One region of the Yersinia antarctica genome, then DNA from elsewhere that is predicted to be linked to it. Evidence: predicted binding sites of a transcription regulator. Region 1 holds the regulator's gene; the other holds the start of a gene.

Region 1 (12,763 bases):
AATTGTTAAACCACAGCGTAGTCGCCGTTTAGTGTTGGATTTTTACCGACATTTTCCTGATATTGAACTGCGGGTACGCTATGAAGTATTCAACGGTGTGTGGGATGCGCTGGTGGATGGGCAGGCGGAAATGGCCATTGGTGCGACCCGCGCGATCCCGGTCGGTGGGCGGTTCATCTTTCGCGATATGGGCTTTTTAAGCTGGCATTGTGTGGTGAGTGTCGATCATCCTTTAGCCCAATTAACCGAGCCACTTAGCGATAATCAGTTACGGCCTTATCCCTCACTTTGCCTGGAAGATACCGCCCGTAATTTACCTAAACGTGACACCTGGACTTTAGCAAACCAGCAGCGATTGGTCGCCCCGGACTGGGCAACGGGAATCGATTGCCTGTGTGCAGGATTGTGCATCGGGATGGTGCCGGCACACATGGTATCGCCGTTGATTGAGCAAGGGAAGCTAGCGGCACTGACGCTGGCTGAACCGTTGCCCGATAGTCCATGTTGCTTGACCTGGGAGCAGAACAACCATTCACCAGCATTGGCCTGGCTGCTGGAATATCTAGGTGACAGTGTCACACTTAATACCGAATGGTTGAAAGATGACAGTGAGTTATCAATCAATGACTGAGGATTAATGAGGCAAGATTAGCCGCCGATAGAGCTAAACACTACCGGCAGGAGAGGATTAACGGCGATAATCGAGGAACGGGCCATCAGCGACAGAACGGCGCTCAATCAGTTTAGGGTGTACCTCAATGGTCTGCGAATCTTCACGTTTGCTGACAATACGGTCAAGTAACATGGCAAAGGCCGTTTCGCCCAAGCGCTCTTTGGGCTGGTGAATAGTGGTAAGCGCCGGCGAGAAATAGCGCGCATTACGCACATTATCATACCCGATCACCGAAATATCTTGTGGTATCCGTAGGCCCAACTCATCAGCAGCACATATCGCGCCCATGGCCATAATATCGCCGCCACAGAACACCGCCGTTGGGCGATGTTTTTGTGTCAGGATTTGATGCATCGCTTTATAACCGGATTCCGGTTCAAAATCCCCTTGGACCACCCACTCATCACGCAGGGTAATATTTGCTTCTTCCAGTGCTTTCAGGAAGCCCTGGTGGCGGCCACCACCGGTATTACGGGCTAACTGGCCGGGGATAGCCCCAATGTCACGATGACCGCGCTCAATCAGGTAACGGCCCGCCAAATAGCCGCCTTCAAAAGCGTTATCAATAATCGAGTCAGTAAAATCACCCCGTGCGGTTCCCCAATCCATGACGACCATTGGGATATTGCGATATTCTTCCAACATCCCGAGTAGCTGCTCAGGATATTCTGAACACATCACCAGCAACCCATCGACACGTTTTTGTGCCAACATCGCCAGATAAGCTTTTTGCTTGTCCAGATTATTATGAGAATTACATAAAATCAGGGTATAACCTTTGCTATAACAACTATTTTCGACCGCTTCGATCACTTCGGCAAAATAGGGCGCTTCGCTGGATGTTGCCAGTAAACCAATTGATTTAGTGTGATTAACTTTCAAACTGCGGGCTACAGCGCTGGGTGAATAATGCAGTTCTTTAATGGCAGCCCACACCGCAGCCTTGGTATTCTCGGCGACGAAACGAGTTTTGTTGATAACGTGCGAAACGGTGGTGGTGGACACACCCGCGTGTTTGGCCACATCTTTAATCGTTGCCATAAAAAGAATGACTCCTAAGCTTACCGGTTACAGTAGGGTAAGTATTATGTTAATCGTTTGCCTGCATAACCCGAAAACCGCTCAGACAAAAACACGATATTAGGCTGGGAAGTTAAATCAGCTGATTGTCTGAGAGTATTTATTGGACGTTATTAGTCGGTATGCAGTTATGAACTGCGAATTTTGGCTGATCTGGAGGAAAAGTGAAAGGGGTAATCAAAGTTATAAAGTGCGTAATGAGCACAAGATTTTTTTTCTGAACTGTGGGAAAATAATTTAACACACTAACTATGTGCCTTTTCCCTACTACAAACTAACCGGCTAAGGAGTTTTTATGGATACCAATCTGAAAATGTCGCTGATTACGACTGTTGGTGCGCTGGCGATGATTATTGTCTTTAGCTTCGTGGCGGTAATGAATTAATTAAACCGCTTGCCGGTGTGAAGTGATAAGTAGGGCGGGTTAATCCCGCCCTTAATTATTTTTACGCGTAATGCGACGATGGGTTGTCACTCTTCTTGCCGTATCAGGCTAAATTTTTCTCAACGAAAGACCAGTTAACCAGTGCCCAGAAGTTTTCCAGGTATTTTGGCCGCGCATTGCGGTAATCAATATAGTAAGCATGTTCCCACACATCTACGGTTAACACTGGTTTATCGTTGGTGGTCAGTGGAGTTGCTGCATTAGACGTACTGACAATCGCCAGTGTGCCATCTGCTTTTTTAACCAGCCAGGTCCAGCCCGCACCAAAGTTTTTTACTGCCGCATCAGTAAATTGTGCTTTAAATTCAGCAAAAGAACCAAATGATTGATTAATGGCATCGGCAACTTTGCCCGTAGGTTCGCCGCCGCCGTTAGGTGACAGGCAGTGCCAGTAGAAGGTGTGGTTCCAGACTTGGGCCGCATTATTAAAGATCCCGCCATTAGCGGTTTTTACAATCTCTTCCAGCGTCTTACCCGCAAACTCAGTGTCTTTAATCAAGTTATTGAGATTAACCACATAGGTGTTGTGATGCTTGCCGTAGTGGTATTCCAGCGTTTCAGCTGAGATGTGGGGCTCTAGCGCATTTTGCGCATAGGGTAATGCCGGTAATTCAAAAGACATCGCTCTCTCCTTTCGGGGTTGCTCAGGGTGTTTGCTCCTCAAATCACATCAATTGCCACGGGCAGTGAGGTGGCGAAGAGCGGTTAAAGCTTAATTGTTGTATTTTTGTTGTGGGTATTAATCTTAACAACTTTCAACAGGAATGACAGATATAACCATACTGTTTGATGGGTGATTGTATCACCGTTATGCCATGGGGATAACAAGTGCAGGGGCGTTATTGTGCCATCAGCACCCGGTAGGACAACCGGGCGCAAACTGAAGTCTTAGCGGATGGTTTTCGGTGTGACCACACGGCGTGCGCCAACGTAATGATCCTGCCAGTAGTCATTGTCCAGCATACTGATACGAATTTCTTCACCAGTGCGTGGGGACTGAATGAACTTACCGTTACCCAGATAGACGCCTACATGGTCGGCGACGCCACGGTTGGCAATATTGAAGAACACTAAATCCCCGCTCTCCAGCTCAGCACGTTTGACGGGGGCGGCGTCACGCAAGTGATACATCTCGTTCGCGGTACGCGGCATTTTTATTCTGATCACGTCTTTATAGGCGTAATAGATAAGCCCGCTGCAATCAAATCCGGTATTAGGAGAGGTGCCACCCCAACGATAAGGTTTACCGACTTGCTTCATCAGTTTGCTCATCGCGGTCTGTTTGGCGTGTTGATAGCGTTTTTTATGCGCTGGACTGAGCTTGATTTTACTATTGGCGACTAATTCGGTAGCCGCTTTGCCTTGGGTTTTATTTCTGTGTCGGCCATAAGCGACTCTTTCTGTTTTTTTACCTGCAGTCACTTTTTTATTGGCTGCAGTTTTAATATTGGTTTTTTTCGTATTGCTGGTTTTTTTTGTAGCGATTTTACTGACTTCCTGCGTTTTCTTTTTAATGGTTTTAGTCGTGCCGGCGGCAATTTTCTTTTTATCGCTGCTGGTTGCTGTTTTATTGGTAGTCACTTTGCTGGTAGGGGTTTTATTGCTGGCTACTTTTACTTTTTTGGTACTTTTATCTGCTTTACGTTTTTTACGATCATCAGGGCTGGCCTGGCTGACCTGTCCTTTCTTCTGCTCAGCAGACACATGAGCCTGCGGCGACGCATGCGCCAGATTTAAAAATAGCTGGGTAAACAGCAGCACAAACAGCGTAAATATTAAACGCATAATAACGCTACCAACCTTGCCCTGAGATGAATATGAAGAGTCACAGTATTGCCGAAACTCACGATATAAAAAAGCAGAGAGCGACAGGATCTTAATCGATATTGTGAGAAAACATTAATGGCTTAGATATTGTCGCTTTTTCACACGTCTAATGGACTTAAATCAACCATACGTCAACGAGTTATCTCTTTCCTACTTGAAGCCGCAGGGGGAATCCCATAAAGAAGATAATAGTGAAGTGATGGGATCAAAAATGTTATTCTAAATGCACATATTTGTAGCTGACAATATAACCATTCGTCCACGGAGTAAAGCCCCTGCAAAAGATGGCGTTTTATTCCAGTGGTAACAGTCGCTACAATAGGCCGGACGCAATAATAAAACAGCCCTAATGGATAGGTTCTAAGTATTGTAGCCACTATATGGCTTGAGGAAGCAAGAAATGACGACGATTGATAAAATCCAGCGCCAGATAGCAGAAAACCCAATCCTGCTTTATATGAAGGGTTCACCTAAGCTGCCAAACTGCGGTTTCTCGGCTCAGGCTGTGCAGGCGCTGTCTGCCTGTGGCGAACGCTTTGCTTATGTTGATATCCTGCAAAACCCGGATATTCGTGCGGAACTGCCAAAATATGCTAACTGGCCAACCTTCCCACAATTGTGGGTTGATGGTGAATTGGTCGGCGGTTGCGACATTTTGATGGAAATGTATCAGCGTGGCGAACTACAACAGTTGTTGAAAGAAACCGCTGACAAATACCGAGCACAAGAAGAAAAGCCTGCCGCAGAATAGGGCATGTGTGTTTTCTGTGACAAAAATAAAAAGGTGGCCTTTGGGCCACCTTTTTTGAACGTAAAATTGTTGCGTCTTCTCTCATGAACAATCTTATTTCGTGAACACTGCGCTATTCGGATTCCCCCGCCGGTATAGGCCAGCCACCCAGTTTTTTCCAGCGGTTGACCAGTTCACAGAATAATTTTGCCGTTTGCATGGTGTCATACAATGCGGAGTGCGCCTGACTACTATCAAACGGAATACCTGCCGTCAGGCAGGCTTTCGCCAGCACAGTTTGCCCCAGCACCAGCCCACTGAGCGCCGCAGTATCAAAGGTTGCAAATGGGTGGAACGGGTTACGTTTCAAACTGGCGCGTTCAGCAGCAGCCATCACGAAGCTGTGATCAAAATTGGCGTTGTGTGCCACGATAATAGCTCGGTTACAACCTTGATCTTTCAGCCCTTTACGCACGGCTTTAAAGATGGCGTGCAAAGCATCGTATTCACTCACAGCACCACGCAAAGGGTTGGTTGGGTCAATGCCATTAAATGCCAGTGCTTCTGGTTGCAGATTGGCACCCTCAAATGGTTCTACATGGAAATGCAGCGTTTCATCGGGTAATAACCAACCATCCTTGTTCATCTGCAAGGTTACGGCAGCAATTTCTAATAATGCATCGGTTTGCGCATTAAAACCGGCGGTTTCCACATCAATTACAACGGGGTAATACCCACGAAAACGGCCACTTAGGGCGTTAAGATCACTTTTATCTGCCATCAGTTTCTTATCTTCATCGAATTCAGCGCGCATTATGTCAAATTTTAGCGCGGGATGCAGGGGGATATCGCGATGAGAAAAAAGGCACCTTAGGTGCCTTTGCGCTAATCAGTTGCCAAGGCCGTGTCCGGCGCTCTTATTCTCGATTAACTCGATTTTGTAACCGTCGGGATCTTCGACAAAAGCAATAATAGTATTACCGCCTTTTACCGGGCCGGCTTCACGGGTCACATTCCCACCCGCCTGACGAATTTGATCGCAGGTAGCGGCAACATCATCCACGCCCAGCGCCAGGTGACCAAATGCAGTCCCCATGTCGTAACTGTTCACGTCCCAGTTATAGGTCAGCTCAATCACTGAACCTTCACTTTCATCGCTATAACCGACGAAAGCCAGCGAGTATTTATACTCCGTGTTTTCGCTGGTACGCAGTAAACGCATCCCTAATACCTTGGTGTAAAAATCGATAGAGCGTTGCAGGTCACCAACGCGGATCATGGTATGGAGTAAGCGCTTCATAATACCTCTTTATAATCAACAGTTTAAAGTCTTAAAATCATTATAAATCAAAACTGATTCATAATCATATAGTAATATCATCCCGCTCTCTACCATGACTCTTCTGATATTTGGTTATCATTATGGCGGGATTGTCCCTGGAAAGGGGGGAATAAATTGACTTTTTTTGTGACATTATGTCAGTACACTATTCTGATTCAGTAAAATATCTGTATTATCCCGTGGCTAGTCGTAGGAATTTTATGGGTACTATTCTTATGGATGAATCATTAAATGGACTCTTTAGTTGTAGCGATAGCAGAAGCTTTATTTAATTTATTGGTAAGCCTATTTTCTTTTTTATTTTCGATAATACTCTTCGTGGTTGAAGCAATTTATTCTTTAACCTAGGGTGCTAAATGGATACGTAGATTAATCACAGTAGGCGTATTGAGGGCTATTGCGGGTATTATCGTCTTTTTTGCCATCATGTGAAGATCAATTTAATCGACTCTCCCGCTATGCGTTCTTGTGGTTAATCATCTGCATGTTAAGTAATATCATTAAAAAACAATCTGTTAATTTATAGTTGAGTACCGTCACTTCTGAAATATCAGTTTGATGCCTAGCAGCGCCATGACCAAACCACCAATACGGTCAAAATATATTTTGAAACGCATATAATAGTTTCTTGGTACCGGGGCTGACAGGACACAAGCGACGATTGCGTACCAAATGAGGTCAATCAAGAATGCCAGAACAGGTAACACAATATACATCCAGCCCACGATATTCTGAGTAAGGATTGCGGCAAATATGCCGCCAAAAACCAATGCTGTATTGGGATTACTAATTTGTGTAATAAGCCCGATATAAAACGAACGAGACAGACTTGTTTGTCCGCCAACCTCGGGTTCAAATTTTATTGCTTTTTTAGGCGCGAAAAACATTTTAAAGGCTAAATAAATGAGATAAAAACCGCCGCCGATTTTAAGTGACATATATAGCCAAGGTACGGTGAGTAGCAAAGATTGCAAACCAAGCAGAGCGACCAAGGCAAAGAATGCACACCCGGTGCCCATGCCTAAAGCAACGGCTAAACCATTTTTAAGTGAGGATGACATTGCCGTTCGCGCAACAAGGATGAAACTCGGCCCTGGAGACATAGCCCCTAAAGCTATCACTCCACTGATGGTTAAAACAGAAATAATAGTGCTGTCCATTTTATCCTCCCTGTAAGTATTCCTCTGTTTCTACTCGTCATTTTTTACAAAATCAATGGCTTTATCTTGTTTCCAAAGAATTCGAAATGAATCACTAAATACCTAAGTCGATAGCGGGGGTTGTATTACATCATCCGTAGTGGGGGCAATTGCGCCATTTTTTGTGTTATCTCACCTGTAGCCATAAACAAAACAGCCAGTCAGAGGGTTAATCTAACTGGCTGTTATTCAATGATTTAATTTACGGACTAATCACAGAGTTGGGTAGTCGGTATAACCTTTTGCGCCACCGCCATAGAAGGTATCACCATCTGGTTCATTCAACGGAGCCTGTTGTTGCAGGCGGGTTACCAGATCCGGGTTAGAAATATAGCTACGGCCAAAGGCGACGGCATCAATAAACCCTTTATCAATGAGCTCTTCAGCTTTTTCAGCCGTGTATGCACCGGCACCCACAATCACACCTTTGAATTTGGCGCGGACGGCATCACGGAATGCGTCGGAGTAAGGCTTACCACCCGCCCAGTCGGGTTCCGACATGTGCAGATAAGCAATATGACGTTTGTTCAACTCGTCAATGAGGTACAACGCAGCCTCTTCCTGATCCTCGCCATTATCCAAGCCGTTGAATGGCCCCAATGGTGAAATACGAATACCAATATGTTCAGCGCCCCATTCGGCTACTGTTGCATCAACCACTTCCAATGTCAGACGGGTACGGTTTTCAATACTACCGCCGTATTGGTCGGTACGTTGATTGGATGCCGGAGACATAAATTGATGCAGCAGGTAGCCGTGGGCTGCATGCAATTCAATATAGTCAAAGCCAGCTTCACGGGCATTCGCTGTTGCCTGACGGAAATCATTAATGATGCCAGGGATCTCTTCTGTTTCCAGGGCGCGTGGGGTGGAGCAGGGAACGCGTACCCAGGCTCCCGTTTCATCGCGCACGGTGGTGCGGGTATCCGCGGCAATGGCTGAAGGTGCTACCGGCGCTTGCTGACCTGGCTGCAAACTGTTGTGCGAGATACGGCCGACATGCCATAACTGTACAGCAATATGTCCACCGTCTTCATGCACCGCCTGCGTGATTTTTTTCCAGGCGTTTAACTGTTCCTGAGTGTGTAACCCTGGAGCACCCGCATAGCCTTTCGCCTGGAAAGAAATCTGGGTGGCTTCGGTAATAATCAAACCGGCGCTGGCCCGTTGACGGTAATATTCAGCCATCAGAGGAGTTGGAATATCACCTGGCTCAATGCTGCGCAAGCGCGTTAGCGGAGCCATAAATACGCGGTTTGGCAATGTGAGCGCGCCAACTTTCAAAGGGGAGAACAGTTTAGCAGTCTTCATGGTGCGTCCTATATTAATAGACCAGTCAACTAGTAACTGGGTGAATTCTGAAAAACAAAAGTGTTAGCTTCAGAATCATTGGATTATGGGGTTGGTTGTAGAATCAGTTCGATACTTTCTAGCGCACAGGTCAGCGGAGCAACCGATCGTTTCACTTTAGCCCGCAGTGAAGCACCGAGCCACAAGGCATACAGTGTTTCAGCGGTTGCCGCCGGTGAGAGCGTAATGCGCAGCGAGCCCTCAGCAATACCGGCTTCAATGGCATCTTGCAACCGACCAATCACACGGGCAGTGCCGATATCCAATGCATGACGCATAGGTTCGGATAAGTCACTTACCTCTGCTGATAGTTTAACCGCCAGACAAGCATTGTGGCATTCACTGCCACAATAGTTAGCAATAGCTTGAGCAAAATAGTGCAACAAATGGTGGCGCATATCACCTTGTGAATGGGTGAGCAGGCTTTCCATTTCAGCGTCGTAACGATCAAAATAACGCTGTAGCATCGCTTCACCAAAAACTTCCTTAGAACGGAAATAGTGATAAAACGAGCCTTTCGGTATGCCTGCCGTGGTCAGTAACAGGCTGAGACCCATACCATTAAAGCCAAGACGCAGGCTAAGGCTCTCACCGGTTGCTAACAGATGTTCACGGGTGTCTATGTGTGTGTGCTGTATTTTGTTCATGTCGCAGAGCGTAATAGACCAATCGGTCTAGGTCAAGAAAAAAATGCCAGCGGAGGGAAACACTGGCATCAAGCTCACTATCAGGTATTAACTCTTTACGGACTTTTTTGACTAATTCTTTCGCCCTGAGTTCGGCATTTCTGTAGTAAATCTAGTTCTGATTGGTATTCAGTGGTTTGAATATTCATCATGCCCAATAAGGTATGGAACAGATTATCTTGTGATATTTCATCATGTTGTGCACTGGAGGATAAGCACTGACGGTCAATGCCATAGTTTTTTGTATATTCAGGTGATAGCCACATTAGAAATGGTATATGTGTCTGCTGACTTGGGGCGAACATATAAGGGGTACCGTGCAAATACATGCCATTTTCGCCTAATGATTCACCGTGATCAGAGAGATAGACCAGCGCAGTGTTAAAGTTATTATTGTGTTGTTGCAATAACTTAATGGTGTTACCCAACATCGCATCGGTATAAAGAATAGAGTTATCGTAGGTGTTTACCAATTCCTGTGGGGTGCAATCCTGAATTTGGTTGCTATCACAGGTAGGGGAAAACTGGCGAATTTCTGGAGTTGAACGGCGATAATAAGCCGGCCCGTGGCTGCCCATTTGGTGTAAGACAATGACACCGTCACCTTGTAGCCCATTAATATAATTATCTAATTTATACAGTAATGCGTTATCTAAACAGACCCCGTTCTCGCAATCGGTGGTGAGCTGCAATTGGGTAACATCCTGATGTGGAATGCGATCGCAGGCACCTTTACAACCCCCGTCATTTTCGCGCCATAAGACATTCAAGCCAGCGTGGGCAAGAATATCCATTAAGCCCTCCTGATGACTGGCGAGGGTGGCATCATAATTTTTGCGCGCCATATTCGAGAACATACAAGGTACCGACACCGCAGTTTCAGTCCCGCAGGATGATGCTTTGCTGAAATAGGTAACATCTTGTTTTTTCAGGTTCGGATTGGTTTCTCGCTCATAACCGCCCAAGGAGAAATTCTCTGCACGGGCAGTTTCACCGACCACGAGAATGACCAGCGTTTTCTTTTGTTGCCCACTAATCAATGGGCCTTTATGGGCATCTTCACCGAGTGTTACCAGTGGCAGATTACGGGTGAAATATTTGTGTTTAGTGAATTGAAAACTGCCACTGACAAAGTTGGATGGAGTTAACATTTTAACGATGTTTTTATTATTACGAATCAACGATGCATAATCTTTATAAAACAGGGCAGCAACCAACAGAATAATCACTGCTGATATCAAAATATTTGCTGCGCGCAGCCCCAACATATACCACCATGGGCGGCTGACCCGAATACGGGCAAAGCAGACCAGGGTCGCAGGAATAATACCTGCCACCAGTAGCCATAGGGCCATACGGGGAGTGAAAAGAGCGGCCGCCTCTTGTGAGTTGGTTTCAAAGGCATTTTGCATCATATTGGCGTCAATGACGGCACCATAACTAAACATAAAATAGTTTGCCGCCGCGCTGCCCAACAGCAATAGAATAATGATTGGCTTATGCAGAAAGGGCACAGCTAACAGGCTAAATATGATGTTCAGTGCGCAAAATATCACCACCGGAATTGTCGCGGCGAAGAAGTAACTGTCACTGCTGTCAAAATGGATCAGCGACCAGGCTTTCGCAATAAACAGTGCGTTATGACCCAGAGTGAAAAAGAGTGCACTGGCCAGGATAAAACTCAGGCTGTTACACCGTAACTTATATCGAACATTCATTGTGAAAATGGAATCCTACAGTTCACTAATTACCTGAATGGTATCGAATGAAACTTAAGATAACCTTAGCGGTTAAGGGCCGCGCCTCGGCGCTGATAGCGGATTTTTACAACCGTAAACAAATTGGACTTGCCAGCCGCGGTGAAGCAGTCTTCAATTAAGGTATCAGCCGCAGGAGGCAGCGTGTCTCAGCAACTTGAGTTTTTCGACATTCCCAGTCCGTGCCGTGGCATCTGCCAATCAGATGACCGTGGCTTTTGTCGTGGCTGCCTGCGTAGCAGGGATGAGCGCTTTAATTGGATGAAAATGAGTGACCCGCAGAAACGGGATGTATTGCGTTTATGCCGCCAACGCCTACTGCGCTTGCAGCGTGGTAACAAACAAGTCGATGAGCCGTTACCAGAACAACCTTCCTTATTCTAATTCGCGCTTAATCGGTCTTAAACTTTACCATTTCTGGCTATTTTACCGCTAAGCCCCCGTTTGACCTTTAATTGATGGTTCAGGGAGGATTTAACCTTACCGCCGGTTGTGTATGCTTATAGGTAGATAAACAGATGAGGTAGCTAATAATGGATACACGTAGCCAACTGGCTCCGCTTGGACCTGAATTTTCACGTATGATTTGCGGTTATTGGCGGCTGATGGAATGGGGCATGACGCCTGAGCAGTTGTTGGTTTTTATCGAGCAACACATTGAGTTGGGTATTACTACGGCGGATCATGCTGATATTTACGGCGGTTATCAGTGTGAACAAGCATTTGGCCAAGCCTTACGGCTTAAACCGTCCTTGCGTGACCAACTGGAGCTGGTGAGTAAATGTGGCATTGCCACCACGGCTAAACCGGAACATGCGTTGGGGCACTACATTACGGATAGTTCACATATCATTGCAAGTGCTGAGCAATCATTGGCCCATTTGCACACTGATTATCTTGATTTACTGCTGATTCACCGCCCGGACCCGTTGATGGATGCCGATGAGGTGGCAGAAGCCTTCACCCAACTGCACAAAAGCGGCAAAGTAAAACATTTCGGTGTGTCAAACTTTACCCCTGCGCAATTCAATTTACTGCAATCACGCCTGCCATTCTCGCTGGTAACGAATCAGGTAGAGATTTCCCCGCTACATCAGCCTGCTATTGTGGATGGTACGCTCGATGCTTGCCAGCAACTGCGTATCAAACCCATGGCATGGTCTTGTCTTGGTGGCGGTAGGTTGTTCAGCGACCCGGAGTACCAGGCATTACGTGATGAGTTACAGGCGGTAGCTGACGAAATCGGTGCAGCAAGCATTGAGCAAGTGGTTTATGCCTGGGTGCTACGTTTGCCGTCAGCGCCGCTGCCGATTATTGGTTCTGGCAAGATAGAGCGGGTTAAAGCCGCATGGGCATCACTCTCCTTGACGATGACGCGCCAGCAGTGGTTCCGCATTCGTCGTGCTGCACTGGGTTATGACGTGCCTTAAGCTTCTTTTCTGCGCCAGTAAGCTTCAGGCTGGCGCAGTTTTGCTTTCCTCAGCAGGAGGGGCCAGTTGCAGTTGTGTCAGTGAGCAATATAATCGCCAAATCAGCCCCGCCAGTTCCCGCCCAGAGGCATCGGGGTATTGAGCCAAAATAGCACTCATTCGTTGTAACTCCTGCAATGTTGCGAGTAACGAACTGGGTTGCACACCTTTTTCGGTCATACACCCCTTCAGGCAGTGAATACAA
Region 2 (12,763 bases), 2.6 Mb from region 1:
AATGGCATTGACAGAAGTCTGCTGGAGAATGTTAAACATGTTATTTAGGGTAAAGAAGTTCGGGCTTAGTGACGAAACCACAGCAATCAGCACCAGCAGCGCAATCAGTGATTTTTGTTCTAATAACCATTCTTTACTGAACCAGCGTTTTGTCTGGATAGCTTGGGAACTCATATCTGATTACTCCTGCTCTACTCGTCATATTTCAAGCCGCATTTGCGTTAGCTTCCTGCAACTCGAATTATTTAGAGTGTAAATAAATTATTTTTCAATAAATCACGCTTGCCAACGGCTGCCGCCATCAACACTTCCTGGGTAGCCTGTTCAATAGAGAACTCGCCGCTTAGCTGGCCTTCATGCATCACAAGAATGCGGTCACTCATGCCCAGCACTTCCGGCATTTCTGAGGAAACCAGAATGATGCTCAACCCTTCTTGTTTGAATTGGTTGATTAATTGGTAAATTTCTTTTTTAGCCCCGACGTCGACACCACGGGTAGGTTCATCAAGGATCAACACTTTAGGACGGGTCATTAAACCGCGTGCAATAGCCACTTTCTGCTGGTTACCACCGGATAACAAACCAATAGGTTGTTCCATGGAAGGTGTTTTAATATTAAATAAACGAATGAAATCCGATACCGCCTGCTGCTCTTCAGCATGCTTGAGCGAACCACCTGAACGGCTAAAATAACGCAATGCAGTCAAAGACATATTCTCTTTAACTGACATTCCAAGTACCAAACCATCCCGTTTGCGGTCTTCAGAAATATAGACAATGCCATTTGCCAGACCATCTTGTGGTGAATGGGTGACAACTTCGCGGCCATCCAACATCACAAAACCTGATTTACGCGGTAGCGCGCCATAGATGATTTTCATCAGCTCGGTGCGACCAGCCCCCATCAGACCGGCAACCCCCAAAATTTCGCCACTGTATAAAGTGAAACTGACATTTTTGACGCCCGGGCCGCATAGCTGTTTGACCTGCAAACGCTTTTCACCACGGGGTATATTCAAGCGCGGGTACTGTTCTTCCAGCTTACGGCCCACCATCATCTCAATCAGTGAGTTTTCAGTCAGACTATCAACCGGTTTTTCGGCAATAAATTGCCCATCACGGAATACTGTGACGTCGTCGCAAATCTCAAAAATCTCTTTTAGCCGGTGAGAGATATAAACAATCCCGCGACCTTCCGCTTTTAGTTCTTTAATCACATTAAACAGAGAGGCGGTTTCAGTGTCGGTGAGTGCATCGGTTGGCTCATCCATAATGATCACCTTGGATTCAAAGCTCAGCACTTTGGCGATTTCCACCATTTGCTGATCACCAATGGAAAGCTCGCCCACCAGCCGATGGCTGCTGTAACTGATATTAAGGCGCGCCAGCAGTAAATCGGCTTCGGCATACATCTTTTTCCAATCGATGCTGCCAAAACGATTAACAAACTCACGCCCTAAGAAGATGTTTTCTGCGATAGTTAATTGAGGAATCAGGTTAAGTTCCTGATGAATAATGCCAATGCCCGCTTCCTGCGAGTCTTTTGGGCCATTAAACGCCACTTCCTTACCCATAAAATACTGACTGCCAGCATCTTTACTGTAGATGCCGGTCAGCACTTTCATCATGGTCGATTTTCCAGCGCCATTTTCGCCTACCAGTGCCATCACCCTGCCGGGATAGACACTCAGTGCGGCACCGGAGAGTGCTTTAACGCCGGGAAAGGCTTTATCAATCCCTTTAAGTTGCAGCAAAGGTTGCATAAATGCCTCAGAAGGTTACGCCGGAACAGAGAATGACATTAGCAAAGGGGGAACATTCCCCGCTACGGATCACTGCCCGGCTTTGTTTGGTTTGCTCTTTAAAAGCCTCATGGCTGATATAGCGCAAAACAATTTGGTTTCCCTGGTGCTGCTCAAGTTGTGATAGTTGCGCGAGTAACGCTTCATGGAGTTGCGGATTATTTTTAACGATCTCCTCCGCCAAGACTGCACTTTCAACCTGCATTTCTTGTGTTACCACCTCAAGAACCTGAAGAAATCCAGGGACGCCTCGTGTCAGTGCCAGATCGATACGTGTGGTGGTTGCCGGTATCGGCAGCCCCGCATCACCTATCACAACCTGATCGGTATGGCCCAGGCGGGAGATAACAGCGGAAATATCAGAATTAAGTAATGCGCCTTTTTTCATTTTCTACTCCAACAGCGAAACGTTTCGCTGATACTGAGTTTAGAAAAATAGCCGCAGAAGGCAAACCCAATTTGATGAAATTGTGATCGCCATCGAAACGTTTCGCTGAACAGTGGGAAAAGAAGAAGAATAGGTACAAAAAAGGCCGTTAATCATAACGGCCTTTCAGATTAAATCTCTACCTGCGTCCCAAGCTCAATCACCCTATTCGGTGGGATCTCAAACTGGTCAGCTGCACGCAGCGCATTCCGACTGAGCGCAATAAATAACTTACCGCGCAGGAACAGGTACCACGGCCGCTTGGTAAGGATTAGCGACTCATGGGACATAAAGAATGAGGTTTCCATCATCTGGCATGGCAACCCCTCCAGGCCGCAGCGATGGAAGATTTCTTCCACATTCGGTGTTTCACGCCAACCATAACTGGCCACCACTCGCCAAAACGTCGGGGAGAGTTGTTCGATGGTTACCCGGTTCACATTGTGCACATACGGCGCATCTTCAGTTCGCAATGTCAGTAGCACAACCCGTTCATGCAACACCTTATTATGTTTAAGGTTATGCAACAGCGCGAAGGGAATGACATTCATTGCGCGCGACATATACACAGCAGTACCCGTAACCCGCACTGGGGGGGATTTCTCCAATGAAGCAATCATCGCTTCCAGTGAATTACCGTGTTCATGCATACGGCGCAGCAAACCGAAACGTTCACTTTTCCAGGTAGTCATGATGATAAACATCACCAGCCCCAGAGACACTGGCAACCAACCACCGGAGAACAATTTCAACGCATTGGCAGAGAACATAGGGACATCGATAATCAGCAAAATCACCAGTAAGATGCCGACAAATACCCGATTCCAGTGCCAGTTTTTCAATGCCACGATGCAGAACAGAATACTGGTTATCACCATGGTACCGGTTACGGCGATACCGTACGCGGCCGCCAGGTTACTGGAACGTTCGAAGCCAACAATAACCAATACCACCGCCAGATAGAGAGTCCAGTTAATGACCGGGATATATATCTGACCAGACTCCATTTCGGAGGTATGAATAATCCGCATTGGCGGTAAATAGCCTAGGCGAACCGCCTGCCGGGTGAGCGAGAATACACCGGAAATAACCGCCTGCGAGGCAATAACGGTCGCCAGGGTTGCCAGAATTAACAGCGGAATCAATGCCCAGTCAGGAGCTAATAAGAAGAAGGGGTTTTTGATAGCTTCAGGATTTTTCAGCAATAACGCGCCCTGACCAAAATAGTTCAGTACTAATGAGGGCAAAACCACGGTAAACCAGGCTAAACGAATAGGGAATTTACCAAAATGGCCCATATCTGCATATAAGGCTTCCACCCCAGTTATCGCCAGTACAACTGCGCCAAGCGCATAAAACGACACGGATTTATATTCAGTAAAGAAACCTATTGCCCATTTAGGATTCAGCGCAACCAATACTTCTGGATTTGCAATAATACTGCGTAAACCAAGCAGTGCGATCGTCAGAAACCAGACCAGCATAACGGGAGCGAATAATTTACCGACACTGCCGGTACCGTGCTTTTGAATCACAAACAGCAGGGTGAGTACCGCAATGGAGCAGGGAACAATATAAGGGTCTAATGCTGGGGCTGCTATTTCTAGCCCTTCAATGGCCGACATAACGGATATTGCCGGGGTGATGACCACCTCACCATAAAAGAAACTGCCGCCAATTAACCCGAGAATCACCAGTATTGAGGTGGCTCTGGAAGAGGTATTACGCCCTGCCAAAGACATTAACGTTAAAATGCCCCCTTCGCCGGCGTTATCGGCCCGCATGACATAGGTAAGATATTTAATCGAGACAATCAGGATAAGCATCCAGAAAATCAGCGATAAAAAGCCAAACACCACGTCCGGGCGGACATCAAAACCATAATGACCAGAAAAGCACTCTCTCAAGGTATAGAGCGGGCTGGTACCAATATCACCGTAAACTACCCCTATTGCCGCCAGGGTTACCGCCGATAAAGACTGTTTATGTTCTGTGCTCATAATTGATTTCTTTTTGCTAGAACATCCATAAGCTGATGCGTGCGTTTAAGAACCTTAATCCTCGGTTCTGTATTGTTTATACGCCCACCAAAAGGCGCACAGTATGCACGATTTCAATGGATTGCCTACTCTTAAATAGGCACCTAACAGAGCGAAAATTCATCAACTACAAATAACTGATGATATAAAAATTCTACGAATCAACGAACTATCTTATTAATAAAACCAGCGATCCCATGAAGAAAAGATGGTTTATTCCTTTTTATCAGGTAAAAATCAATCAACTAACGGAACATGTAGAACAATTATGGCGCAATCATCACAATTAGCAGAAAGAATCTCCCGCTTAAGCAGTGCCCTTGAAAGTGGTCTGTATGAAAGACAGGAAGCTATCCGCTTATGTTTGCTGGCCGCCCTCAGTGGCGAGAGTGTTTTTTTGCTCGGCCCACCGGGAATTGCCAAAAGCCTGATTGCCCGCCGCCTGAAATTTGCCTTCCGTAATGCCCGTGCATTTGAATATCTGATGACCCGTTTCTCAACACCGGAAGAGGTGTTTGGCCCCCTCTCGATTCAGGCATTGAAAGAGGAGGGACGCTATCAACGGATGACAGGCGGTTACCTGCCGGAGGCTGAAATCGTCTTTTTGGATGAGATCTGGAAAGCCGGCCCGGCAATTCTAAACACCTTGCTGACAGCGATTAATGAACGGCGCTTTAGAAATGGTGATCGGGAAGACAGCATCCCTATGCGATTACTCGTTACTGCCTCTAACGAGCTGCCTGACGCTGATAGTAGCCTGGAAGCACTTTATGACCGCATGTTGATCCGTCTATGGCTGGATCGCGTACAAGAGAAGCAGAACTTCCGCTCACTACTGCTCAGCCGACAGAATGAAAATCATAATCCGGTGGCAGAAAATCTCAGTATCAGCGATGAAGAGTTCTATCAGTGGCAACCGTTGATCGACAAAATCACCTTACCGGATCACTGTTTTGAGCTTATTTTTCAGTTACGTCAACGGCTCAGTGCGCAAGAACAAGCGCCCTATGTCTCAGATAGACGTTGGAAAAAAGCGCTACGCCTGTTACAAGCCAGTGCTTTCTTTAGTGGCCGCAGTGAAGTGACACCCATCGACTTAATCTTGCTGAAAGATTGCCTGTGGCATGACCTCAGTTCGCTTAAGCTGCTGCAACAGCAGCTTGAACAGTTATTAACCGAGCAGGGATATCAACAGCAAAGCCTGTTAATGAAACTACAGCATGTTCAGGGTCAGTGGTTGCAGCACCAACAACAGCAAAGTGACCATCAAGCGCTAACCGTCGTCAAACAAAGCGGTATGTTCAGCCGCAAATCCCAATATGCTCTACCAGACGACCTGACAGACAGCACTTTGACGCTTTTGCTGCAAAAACCGCTCAGCCTGCATGATATTCAAGTTACCCATTTGCAAATAGAAAAAGATGCCCTCGCTCAATGGTTGAACAAAGGAGGGAGCTTGCGCGCTAAATTAAATGGTGTCGGTTATGCCCAATCCATTGATGCAGAAATTGATGATAAATTGCATATCACAATACTAGATATCAGCCGCCAACCCTCCACACTTTCCCAACCGGGCACGGCAACTGTCAGTGTTCCCCTGGAATTGCTGGTGGAATTAACCACAGTAGAACATAGTCTTGCCGAACAACGGTGGCTATTCAGCCAACACCAGCCATGTTTATTCACTCCCTCCTCATGGCTTGCCAAAGTCGAGGCCAGCTTGTTGCAGGTGGCAGAACAACTTAAACAGCAACAGCAAAAAATGCGCGGACACTGACAGATGCTCAGCCTGGCAACATTGGATATGCTGCTATCGATAAGTGAGGGTGAGCTTATCGAAGAGATGGTGATCGGGCTATTGGCGTCACCTCAATTAGCACTATTTTTCGAAAAATTCCCGCGAATTAAACGGGCGCTAATGAAAGATATTCCTGGTTGGAAGCAAAACTTACAGCAGCGTATCCGCGAGGCTAAAGCTCCGGCTACTCTGGCAAATGAGTTTTCCCTATACCAACAAAGCTTGTTGGAAAGTAGCCCACTATTTTATGTGCATCTGCCAGATATTGTGGCTCAGTTACAGCAATGGCAATCGCCCTTTGCTTCACAAGCCAATACATTGCTACAAACCGCTGATTTAGCCAGAAACCCTCAACCCGGCGATAGTTTACAAACCTTATTTTTACAGCGTTGGCGTGTCAGTCTAACGCTACAAACCATCACCATTCATCACCAGTTACTTGAGCAAGAGCGGGAGCAACTTCTGGCTGAACTCCAGCAGAGATTGGCGCTCAGTGGGGCATTAGAACCTGTACTGGCAACCAATGATGGGGCAGCAGGGCGGCTTTGGGATATGAGTCAGGGCCACTTACAGCGTGGCGATTATCAATTGCTCCTGCAATACGGTGACTTTCTACAACAACAACCCGAATTACAACAACTGGCCGAGCAATTGGGTCGTAGCCGTTCAGCAAAGGCACAACCGACACCAGAGGCTCGCTTTGAACCTTATACTGTCATGGTTCGCCAGCCCGATACAGTGCCAGAGGAGGTCAGTGGCATTCATCAAAGCAATGATATTTTGCGATTGCTCCCGACGGAACTGGTGATGTTAGGGATGAGCGAGCTGGAATTTGAGTTTTATCGCCGTTTACTGGAGCGCCGCTTACTCACTTACCGTTTGCAGGGTGACAACTGGCAGGAGAAAACCTTACAGCGCCCGGTCAGTCTTAAAAGCAATGATGAACACCCTCGCGGCCCTTTTATCGTCTGTGTCGATACCTCAGGCTCCATGGGCGGATTTAACGAACAATGTGCCAAAGCATTTTGTCTGGCTCTGCTTCGAATTGCACTGGCAGATAATCGCCGCTGTTACATCATGCTATTTGCCACTGAAATAATTCACTACGAGCTATCTGCTGCCAGTGGTATTGAGCAGGCGATTCGTTTTCTTGGCCAACATTTTCGCGGAGGTACCGATCTGGCTGCTTGCTTAGCCAGCACATTAAATAAAATGGAAGATAGAGAATGGTATGACGCAGATGCAGTGATCATTTCAGATTTTATCGCCCAACGTTTACCAGACGAATTAGTCAGAAAGATTAAAATCCAGCAACAAGCCCACCAGCACCGTTTTCATGCTGTTGCCATGTCTGCGTATGGTAAGCCCGGTATCATGCGAATTTTCGATCATATCTGGCGTTTTGATACTGGGCTAAAAAGCCGCTTGATGCGCCGCTGGAAGCGCTAGTTAAGCAGGCCGGCACCAACGTTTATCGACAACCCCAATATCGTCATATTAAAGATAAATGATAACACTGACTGCAAGAGTACTACGCGGCGGATATCTGACGTGCCGGTAGAGACATCGGCAGTTTGGCAAGCCACACCAATGGTAAATGAGAAATAAAGGAAATCCCAATAGGAAGGCGTGGTTATCTCTTTGGGGAAAAGTAACGGTAGAACCGTTTCTGATTTATCGCGGCGCATATAAAACAAATGTGCGTAGTGCATAGTAAAAGCGGTGGATAATAATAACCATGAAACTAATAACGTCAGCCCTGTCAGGACCAAATGGAACGCCTTGGCAGAGCCTGAGAGCTGATTCGCCGTGCTCAATTCAAATAAAATAACCAGAATACTGGCCAGACACGCCATGCTGACAATACTCAGCACCATACTGGCACTTTCATCCTGCACCCGGGCTATTTTGCTGATTTTCGTCGAATCAGTGCGTAATAATTGCAACCATAAAAACAGTAAATAAAGCCAGGCGGAAACATTCCAACTCACCATCAGACGCAGCAATACCGAGTAATGTGTTGGCAGCAGGAAATAAGTGACAACACCCGCGCCAACCGAAAACAACAATCGTGGCCGAGCGTGTAAATAGTGCTTTATAGGATGAAAAAGGGCCATAATATCAACAACCTTGCATATAGTGATATTTAAAATATTTATATATCACTACAGCATAGATTAAAAACCCACAATTATATTGGGAATCAATAATCCCCAATATAATTGGTGTTGTAGGTAGGCAGCAAGCGCACTCCCCCCTACAACATCTAGTATTAAGGGGATTTACAGCAGGCCTTCAACCTTCTCGCTAATTTCTGGCCCCCATACGCCACATTGAACCTGACCGATATGTTGCTGTTGCAGCAATAACATCACTAAACGAGACTGGCCGATACCGCCACCGATAGTTTGCGGCATTTCACCACTCAGCAGTGATTGGTGCCATTCCAGTTTCAGACGATCTTCATCAGAAGTCAGTGCCAATTGGCGTTTAAGTGCCTCAGCATCAACACGTATCCCCATGGATGAGATTTCAAACGCGTCTTCAAGAACAGGGTTCCAGACAATAATGTCACCGTTCAAGCCCGCAAAACCTTCAGCACTCGGCGACGTCCAGTCATCATAATCTGGCGCTCGGACATCATGAGATTTACCGTCAGCCAATTTACCACCGATGCCAATCAGGAATACAGCTCCCAGCTCTTTAGCTATCGCACGTTCGCGGCCTTTAGCATCCAGGTCAGGGAAACGCGCACGCAGGCTTTCGCTGTGGATAAACTGAATATTCTCTGGCAGGAATGGCTTCACACCAAATTCAGCACTGATCGCTACTTCAGTTTCTTTAATAGCGGTATAAATCTTGTTAACAGTGGATTTCAGATAAGCCAGGTTGCGTTCACCATCTCCCATCACGCGTTCCCAATCCCACTGATCGACATACACAGAATGAATAGCACTCAGGCGATCTTCATCAGGGCGCAATGCTTTCATATGAGTATATATCCCTTGGTCAGCACCAAAATCAAAGCGACCCAAGGTTTTGCGTTTCCATTTAGCTAATGAATGAACGACTTCAAAAGTTGCATCCGGCAATGTCTTCACTTTTACCTGAACGGCTTTCTCTGAACCTGAAAGGTTATCTTGAGTACCATCACCCACACGACTCAGGATTGGTGCCTGTACTTCAATCAGACCCAGTTGTTGTTCTAATTGACGGGAAAAGAATGATTTTACGAAGCTGATTTGTTGTTGTTTTTGGATAAATTGTTTTTTCATTGCCGTTTTCTCGATTCGTTATTACTGATTATGCTAATTAGGTTATGCCACCTGGCTTGACATCGATTAAGCAACATAATGAGGGTTAAATTCAATATCCAACAAATAATATTGCCTTTTCACTTTTAATAATTCATTTTTATGGGTATTAAATTAAGTAATCGTTAAAAAAAGGAGGCAAATATGGGTGAAATTTATCAAATCGATAATCTCGATCGCGGCATCCTGAACGCATTAATGGAAAATGCACGCACACCTTATGCTGAATTGGCAAAAAATTTTGGCGTGAGTCCAGGAACTATCCATGTGCGAGTGGAGAAAATGCGCCAGGCGGGGATCATTACCGCGGCTTGTGTTCACGTTAATCCAAAAAAACTCGGGTATGACGTGTGTTGCTTTATCGGTATTATTTTGAAAAGTGCCAAAGACTACCCGTCGGCACTAAAAAAACTGGAAGGTTTAGAAGAAGTTGTAGAAGCCTATTATACCACCGGCCACTACAGCATTTTTATTAAAGTGATGTGTAAGTCAATAGATGCGCTCCAGCAGGTACTTATCAACAAGATCCAGACTATCGATGAGATCCAGTCAACGGAGACACTTATCTCCCTGCAAAACCCCATCATGCGTACCATTGTGCCTTGAGCACTAAATAACTATACCCACATTATCCACAGGTAGATCCCAGCTGATTCACAGCGTACAATACCGGCTCTTTACTTCGGTTGGGTTCTTTATGGCTGACATTACCTTGATCAGTGGCAGTACACTCGGCAGCGCTGAATATGTTGCTGAACATTTAGCTGAGAAATTAGAAGAAGCAGGTTTTTCTACAGAGACGCTGCATGGCCCTGAATTAGACGAGCTTACGCTTGAGGGTACGTGGCTAATAGTCACATCAACCCACGGTGCGGGTGATCTCCCAGATAACCTTCAACCATTATTAGAACAAATCGAACAACAGAAGCCTGATCTTTCTCAAGTGCACTTTGGTGCTGTTGGTTTGGGCAGTTCAGAATATGACACTTTCTGCGGTGCAGTGAGAGCATTGGATCAACAATTGATCGCACAAGGCGCCAAACGTTTGGGTGATATTTTAGAAATTGACGTCATACAACATGAAATTCCCGAGGATCCGGCAGAGGTTTGGGTCAAAAATTGGATTAATTTGCTCTAATTTGATTAAAGATCACGCGAACGAATGTGGATAAGTATGCTTAAAAGCAGGGTAAAACCGGTACATATCCACATAACAACCTTGGTACCTCAGAGTGCCTGTGCATAACATGGCATTTAGATCCCAGCTTATACGCAATAGGATCACCGATCATTCACAGCAAACGATCTTCCTTAATACTATGATCTTCCATGTGAATAATCACTTATCCACAGAGGATCATGATCCTAATAAGAGATCTAATAAAGAGATCTTTAAATAAAAAGATCTTCTTTTAATTAAGGGGGATCCTAAGCCGCTTGGTCGAAAGTCTAAACTTGAGTAGAATCCCCCACCCCAGGGCAAACACAGAAATTCGCATAACGGCGAGGTGCAGTACCATGTTTTATCCAGATCAATTTGACGTCATCATCATTGGTGGTGGCCATGCCGGCACGGAAGCTGCAATGGCAGCGGCACGCATGGGACGTCAGACCTTATTGCTGACGCACAACATCGACACACTGGGACAAATGTCTTGTAACCCAGCGATTGGCGGTATCGGTAAGGGACATTTGGTAAAAGAGATCGATGCTCTGGGTGGTCTGATGGCCATGGCGACTGACCAAGCGGGTATTCAGTTTAGGATACTAAACGCCAGCAAAGGGCCAGCGGTAAGAGCGACCCGAGCTCAGGCTGACCGTGTGCTGTATCGCCAGGCAGTACGTACCGCATTGGAAAACCAGCCAAACCTGATGATCTTTCAACAGCCAGTTGAAGATCTGATTGTTGAAAATGATCGCGTTGTGGGTGCAGTCACCCAAATGGGTCTTAAATTCCGAGCGAAAGCGGTGGTATTAACCGTTGGTACTTTCCTCGACGGAAAAATTCATATCGGTCTTCAGAACTACAGTGGTGGTCGTGCTGGTGATCCGCCATCCATCTCATTGTCACAGCGTTTGCGTGAATTACCACTGCGCGTTAATCGCCTTAAGACCGGTACTCCACCACGTATTGATGCGCGGACCATTGATTTTAGCCAATTGGCTCCTCAGTTCGGTGATACGCCTATTCCAGTATTTTCATTCTTGGGTAATGCTAGCCAGCATCCAGAACAAATGGCTTGTCATATCACCTACACCAATGAAAAAACCCATGAAGTGATCCGCAATAACTTGGATCGTAGCCCAATGTATGCCGGGATCATTGAAGGGATCGGGCCACGCTACTGTCCGTCGATCGAAGACAAAGTCATGCGTTTCGCCGATCGTAATTCACACCAGATCTTCCTTGAACCAGAAGGTCTGACCAGTAATGAGATCTATCCGAACGGTATTTCAACCAGCCTGCCTTTCGATGTACAGATGCAAATCGTCCGTTCAATGAAAGGGCTAGAAAATGCCCGTATCATTCGACCAGGTTATGCCATCGAATATGATTTCTTTGATCCACGTGATTTGAAACCGACCTTGGAAAGCAAATATATCCACGGTCTGTTCTTTGCTGGGCAAATCAATGGCACTACCGGCTATGAAGAAGCAGCGGCTCAAGGGCTGCTTGCAGGGCTTAATGCGGGCCGCTTCGCTAACGATGACGATGGATGGTCACCTCGCCGCGATGAAGCTTACCTTGGCGTGCTGGTGGACGATTTAAGCACCCTTGGCACCAAAGAACCGTATCGCATGTTTACCTCTCGCGCAGAGTATCGCTTGATGCTGCGTGAAGATAACGCGGATCTGCGCCTGACTGAGATGGGCCGTAAATTGGGGTTGGTTGACGATGCTCGTTGGGCACATTTCAGCAAGAAAATTGAGCAAATTGAAAAAGAACGTCAACGTCTGCGTGATATCTGGGTACATCCACACTCAGAAAACGTTTCTGAGATCAATGCATTACTAAAAGCGCCGTTGTCTAAAGAAGCCAATGGTGAAGAATTACTGCGTCGGCCTGAAATTGATTATCGTTTGCTGACAACCCTAACCTCTTTTGGCCCAGCATTAACAGATCCACAAGCTGCGGATCAGGTTGAAATTCAGGTTAAATATGAAGGGTATATTGCGCGTCAGCAGGAAGAAATTGAAAAACAACTGCGCAATGAGAATACTCTACTGCCGGCTGATCTGGATTATCGTCAGGTGTCTGGTTTATCGAACGAAGTCATCGCTAAACTGAACGATCACAAACCTAACTCAATCGGACAAGCCTCGCGTATTTCTGGCATTACCCCAGCAGCAATCTCTATTTTATTGGTTTGGCTGAAAAAACA

What was found. The regulator PurR, encoded in region 1, represses purine synthesis genes. The targets are predictions, from matches to a motif close to CANGCAAACGTTTGCNTG.
Region 2: rbsD (D-ribose pyranase) is a predicted target of PurR. The motif match lies at 2,203-2,220, and genes of this name have one in related genera.

What each region holds. Positions count from the first base shown of each region.
Region 1 covers NZ_JBSJQF010000001.1:2,329,469-2,342,231, forward strand. Annotated here, with positions in the region: gene punR (DNA-binding transcriptional activator PunR) at 1-631, shown strand, start outside; gene purR (HTH-type transcriptional repressor PurR) at 689-1,714, opposite strand; gene cydH (cytochrome bd-I oxidase subunit CydH) at 2,049-2,138, shown strand; gene sodB (superoxide dismutase [Fe]) at 2,242-2,820, opposite strand; gene ACWJJO_RS10750 (C40 family peptidase) at 3,087-3,983, opposite strand; gene ACWJJO_RS10755 (Grx4 family monothiol glutaredoxin) at 4,426-4,776, shown strand; gene rnt (ribonuclease T) at 4,889-5,569, opposite strand; gene gloA (lactoylglutathione lyase) at 5,645-6,055, opposite strand; gene ACWJJO_RS10770 (LysE family translocator) at 6,634-7,257, opposite strand; gene nemA (alkene reductase) at 7,510-8,607, opposite strand; gene ACWJJO_RS10780 (TetR/AcrR family transcriptional regulator) at 8,691-9,293, opposite strand; gene eptA (phosphoethanolamine transferase EptA) at 9,389-11,050, opposite strand; gene ACWJJO_RS10790 (DUF1289 domain-containing protein) at 11,234-11,473, shown strand; gene ACWJJO_RS10795 (aldo/keto reductase) at 11,623-12,519, shown strand; gene ACWJJO_RS10800 (FUSC family protein) at 12,544-12,763, opposite strand, start outside.
Region 2 covers NZ_JBSJQF010000001.1:4,900,628-4,913,390, forward strand. Annotated here, with positions in the region: gene rbsC (ribose ABC transporter permease) at 1-174, opposite strand, end outside; gene rbsA (ribose ABC transporter ATP-binding protein RbsA) at 246-1,763, opposite strand; gene rbsD (D-ribose pyranase) at 1,771-2,190, opposite strand; gene kup (low affinity potassium transporter Kup) at 2,361-4,229, opposite strand; gene ravA (ATPase RavA) at 4,537-6,045, shown strand; gene viaA (ATPase RavA stimulator ViaA) at 6,049-7,515, shown strand; gene ACWJJO_RS22605 (DUF1345 domain-containing protein) at 7,512-8,183, opposite strand; gene asnA (aspartate--ammonia ligase) at 8,349-9,341, opposite strand; gene asnC (transcriptional regulator AsnC) at 9,525-9,986, shown strand; gene mioC (FMN-binding protein MioC) at 10,078-10,518, shown strand; gene mnmG (tRNA uridine-5-carboxymethylaminomethyl(34) synthesis enzyme MnmG) at 10,899-12,763, shown strand, end outside.